Regions from separate parts of the Mesorhizobium marinum genome, predicted to be linked through region 1. Evidence: riboswitches for the same ligand, from Rfam matches in the RefSeq annotation. Region 1 holds a riboswitch; the other holds the start of a gene.
The links. Region 1 has a riboswitch for thiamine pyrophosphate ahead of thiD (bifunctional hydroxymethylpyrimidine kinase/phosphomethylpyrimidine kinase). Riboswitches for the same ligand answer to the same signal wherever they lie in the genome.

Region 1 (2,375 bases):
AGGCGGCAACCACCGCCGCCCTTGTCGAGACCGGCCGCGAGCTGAAGGCGGCGCTGGCCGGCACCGGCGTCCCGTTGATCGTCAACGACGACCTGGAGGCCGCCGTCGCCATCGACGCCGACGGCTTTCACGCCGGGCAGGACGACGTGCCTGCTGAGGTCGCGCGCCAGCGGCTTGGCCCCGGCCGGATTCTCGGTCTCTCGGTCGAGACGGAAGCCGCCGTCGAGGCGATCGACGTCGGCGTGGTCGACTATGTCGGCGTCGGTCCGGTCTTCGCCACCCCGACCAAGCCCGACCACAAGCAGCCCATCGGTCTCGACGGGCTGGCCCGGCTCGTCCGCCTCTGTCCCCTGCCTTCCGTTGCCATCGGCGGATTGAAGCAGGCGCATGCCGCCCCGGTCCTTGCCAGCGGCGCGGGCGGGATGGCGGTGGTCTCCGCGATCTGCGGGCAACCCGATCCGCAGGCCGCCGCCCGGTCGCTGTCACGGTCGATCGAGGCCTGGCGCCTGTCGCACTGACGACCCGGCGACGGAGAACCGCGCGGCCGAAAGCGCCGGCCTCGGATAGTGGGCCTCAGGCGGCCGGCCACAGGCGATGGAAATGATGCAGGGGGCCATGGCCATGCCCGACCTCGAGCGTGCCGCTCGCCGCAAGCGCGCCCTGCAAGTAGCTTTTCGCCTGTCCCACGCTCTCCTCCACGGTGTTGGATGGCAGCAGCGCTGCGATCGCCGCCGACAGCGTGCAGCCGGTGCCGTGGTCGTTCTTCGTCTTGATGCGCGGCGCGGACAGTTCGATCGTCGCCGATTCGCCGTGCAGGATGTCGATGCTGGTTTCCGGATCCTCCATGTGCCCGCCTTTCAGCAGCACCCATCGGGAGCCGAGCCGATGCAGTTCGACCGCCCGCAAGCGCATCTCCCCGAGCGACCAGTCGGGCTCGGTGCCGAGCAGCACCGCCGCTTCCGGCAGGTTCGGCGTGATCACTGTGGCGAGCGGAACCAGAAGCCCGCGGACGGCGTCGACCGCCGCCGGATCGAGCAGGTGATGGCCGCTCTTGGCGACCATCACGGGGTCGAGCACGACGTTCGCGGCCCGATGTCGCCCCAGGCTTCCGGCGATTGCCTCGGCGATTCCGGCGTTCGCCACCATGCCGATCTTGACCGCGTCGATCCTGACGTCGTCGAAGACGGCGTCGATCTGCTCTGCGACGAATTCGGGCTCGAGCGCGACGTAGGAGCGCACCCCTTGCGTGTTCTGGGCCACCACCGCGGTGATGGCCGACGTCGCGTAGGCCCCGAGCGCCGAGAACGTCTTGATGTCGGCCTGGATACCGGCGCCGCCGGACGGATCGGTCCCGGCGATCGTCAGCACGTTGGCGACGGCGCCGCCCATGGCGCTCGGTGAAGGGTTCGGGTTGGACATTGCGGCCTCGCTGCAGAGACCGGAGAAGGAGCGGTTCGCCGTGACCAGTCCCTTCGCCGGCATGATCCGGATCAGGTTCAAAGGGTCACGGCGCTGCCTTTTGGGCCCGGCCGAATCTCAGCCCCCTGCGGGGCACCCCTCGGTGAAGGGCGATGTGTAGCAAGCCCGGCGCGGCGATGCATCCGCCATTTCGTCCCGACCGGAACGCCGCGAGGGCGCCGCGTCGGCCGTCAGGCTGCCGGGCGATCAACAGGCACGCCGCCCACCTCGGAGACGATCCAACGATAGAGCGCGTTGGCGGCCGGCTGGTCCAGCTTCCCGTTCGGCATCACGAAATGATAGCCGTTCTCGGTCGGCAGCGGCCGGTCGACGACGACCCTGAGCTGCCCCCCCTGCAATTCCTGCTCGATGAGATAGAGCGGCAGCAGCGCGACCCCGAGTCCTGCCGACGCCGCCTCGATCACCATCGCGAACTGGTCGAATCGGTGTCCCTGGTAGGAGGCTGTCGTCTCAACGCCCGCCAGCGCGAACCAGTCGGACCAGGCCTTGGGGCGCGTCGCGAGATGCAGCAGCGGAAGCTGCGCCAGCGTCTCCGCCGTTTGCGGCTCCGCATGCCCGGCCAGCACCGGGCTGGCCACCGGCACGATCACCTCCTGGCAGACATAGCGGCAGGTCGCATTGGCCCAGACCGGCTGGCCGTAGTGAATGGCCGCGTCGAAACCCTGTTCCTCGAGATCGAACGGCTCGGAGCGCGACGCAATGTCGAGCACGACTTGGGGATGCGCCGCGAGAAAGCCTGGCAGCCGCGGCGTCAGCCAGCGCGCCCCGAAGGTCGGCAGCGTGGCAAGCCGCAGCAGCGACGCCTTCGAGCCGGCCATGGCGCGCAGCATCGCCGCCTCCCCCTGCTGCAGGAGCTTGCGCGCGTCCGGCAGGAATTTTCGGCCGGCCTCGGACAG
Region 2 (2,375 bases), on a different contig from region 1:
AAGGCCCGGGCGACCAGGATGGCCGGCGCCACCGACAGGACGGTCGAAAGGGTCGCCTGCCAGAGCGTGAACCAGACGACCCGCGCGAGGTAGGGATCGAGCGCCGCGACGGCGCCGCCAAAGTCGCGCGCGCCCTCCGCGATCAGCCCGGCAAAGGCCCCGCCGATGAGCAGGCCAATGCCTCCCAGCGCGAGCGCGCCGGCGACGATCCGGCCGTCCCTCCCCTGCACGAGGGGAGGTGAAGGGCGCGGCGGTCGCGTCACCGGCTCATCGCTGCCAGCCATTCGTCAACCCAGTCCTTGCGGTTCGCGGCGACTTCATCTGGCGTGAAGAGCAGGGTCTTGACCGGCTGCGGCAGCTTGCCGAAGGCCGGGTCGAGCGGCTTGTCGGTGCGCCCGGCGGGAAGCATCCAGTTGGTCTCGGGAATGACGTCCTGGAAGCCGGGGCCGGTCATGAACGCGATGAAGCGGGCCGCGAGCGGATTCTTCGCGCCCTTGGTGGTGATGCCGGCCACCTCGATCTGCAGGTAATTGCCTTCGGCGAAGGCGAGCGCCTTGTAGCGCTCGGTGCCTTCGGCGACCATGTGGTAGGCCGGCGAGGTTGTGTAGGACAACACCATCGGAGCCTCGCCCTTGGTGAACAGGCCATAGGCTTCGCTCCAGCCCGGGGTCACCGTCAGGACGCGATCCTTCAGCTTGGCCCATGCTTCCCCAGCCTTGTCGCCATAGACCGCCTTGACCCAGAGGACCAGCCCGAGGCCGGGCGTCGACGTGCGGGGGTCCTGCAGCACGATCTTCTGGCTCGGGTCGCCATCCACCAGTTCGGCCAGGCTCGCCGGCGGGTTCGCCAGCTTCTCGGAGTCGTAGACGACTGCGAAATGGGCGTAGTCGTAGGGCACGAAGACGTCGTCGCTCCAGCCGCCAGGGACGTCGATCGATGCGAGATCGACGCCGGAGGGCGAAAACAGGCCGGTCGCGGCGGCCTCGGCCGTCAGGTTGGTGTCGAGGCCGAGCACGATGTCGGCCTTGGTGGCGCTGCCTTCCAGCTTCAGCCGGTTGAGCAGGGCGACGCCATCGGCAACCGCGACGAACTCGACATCGCAGCCGCAATCGGCCTCGAACGCCTTCTCCACCTGCGGACCCGGCCCCCATTCGGAGGTGAAGCTGTCATAGGTATAGATCGTCAGCTTGTCCTGGGCCACGGCGGGCAGGACCGAGAGGCCGATGGCGAAAGCGAAAACGGAACAGAGACTTGTGCGCATCAGCGCCTCCTTCGTTATTGGGTTGAAGGGAAGAAAGGCGCCGGGTTTCCGAAGCGTCTAATCCCTCCGCCGGTACAAGCCGGATCAGGTTCAGCGGGTTGGCTTTTGCCTCTCAGCCGGTCACGTCCGGCACCCCGTTAGAGCGGCCCGACAAATAGTGCCCAAGCCTTAGGCAGGCAAGCGTTTCTTTTGGATTCGGGCGGCTTTGCGCCTTCCAATTTCGGCACGGCGCATGGTAAGGGCGTCGCCATGAGCAGATTTGTCATCCTCCTCGGCGGCAGGCTGGTGCGCACACCGCGCCTCGACGCCCAGTTGGCGGGCGCCCGCGTGATCGCCGCGGACGCCGGGATGACGCATGCCAAGACGCTCGGCATCACGCCGGAACTGTGGGTCGGCGATTTCGATTCATCGACCGCCGAACTGGCGGCGGAATACGCCCACATCCCGCAGAGCCGCTACCCCGAGGAAAAGGACAACACGGACGGCGAGCTTGCGGTTACCGAGGCGCTGAAGCGGGGCGCGACGTCGCTCGTGCTCGCCGGCGCCTTCGGCGGCCGCGTCGACCATGCGTTCCTGCATGTCGCGCTTGCCATCCGCCGCGCCAAGGAAGGCCTGCCGGTGGTGATCACCAGCGGCAACCAGGAGGCGCATCCGCTGCTGCCGGGCGCGCGCGACTTCGACTTCGACGATGGCACCCAGTTCAGCATCCTCGGCTTCTCGCACCTGTCCGGCGTCACCGTGATGGGCGCGCGCTGGCCGCTCGATGGCGTCGAGATTCCGTTCGGCTCGTCGCTCACCCTTTCCAACGAAGTGCGCGGCGACCTGCGCATCTCGATCGGGGTCGGACGCGCGCTGCTGCTTGCCCATCCCTACCCGGGCGACCTCTAGCCTTCCGATGCCACCTCCCCTCCTGACGCTGGACGGCATCCTGCTGACATTTGGCGGCGCGCCGCTGCTCGACGGCGCCGAACTGTCGGTCTCGGCCGGCGACCGCATCGCTCTGGTCGGCCGCAACGGTTCGGGCAAGTCCACCCTGCTGAAGGTCGCCGCCGGCCTCGTGGAACCCCAGGACGGCAAGGTGTTCCGGCACCCCTCGGCAACGGTGCGCTACCTG

Region 2: it holds a riboswitch for thiamine pyrophosphate, as region 1 does, so the genes downstream of both, thiB (thiamine ABC transporter substrate binding subunit) here and thiD (bifunctional hydroxymethylpyrimidine kinase/phosphomethylpyrimidine kinase) in region 1, are expected to answer to the same signal.

What each region holds. Positions count from the first base shown of each region.
Region 1 covers NZ_JBFOCI010000002.1:125,680-128,054, forward strand. The annotation lists gene thiE (thiamine phosphate synthase) at 1-518, shown strand, start outside; gene thiD (bifunctional hydroxymethylpyrimidine kinase/phosphomethylpyrimidine kinase) at 574-1,389, opposite strand; TPP riboswitch at 1,450-1,569, opposite strand; gene ABUE31_RS06105 (LysR substrate-binding domain-containing protein) at 1,650-2,375, opposite strand, start outside.
Region 2 covers NZ_JBFOCI010000010.1:39,707-42,081, forward strand. The annotation lists gene thiP (thiamine/thiamine pyrophosphate ABC transporter permease) at 1-284, opposite strand, end outside; gene thiB (thiamine ABC transporter substrate binding subunit) at 260-1,261, opposite strand; TPP riboswitch at 1,306-1,408, opposite strand; gene ABUE31_RS21890 (thiamine diphosphokinase) at 1,511-2,149, shown strand; gene ABUE31_RS21895 (ABC-F family ATP-binding cassette domain-containing protein) at 2,157-2,375, shown strand, end outside.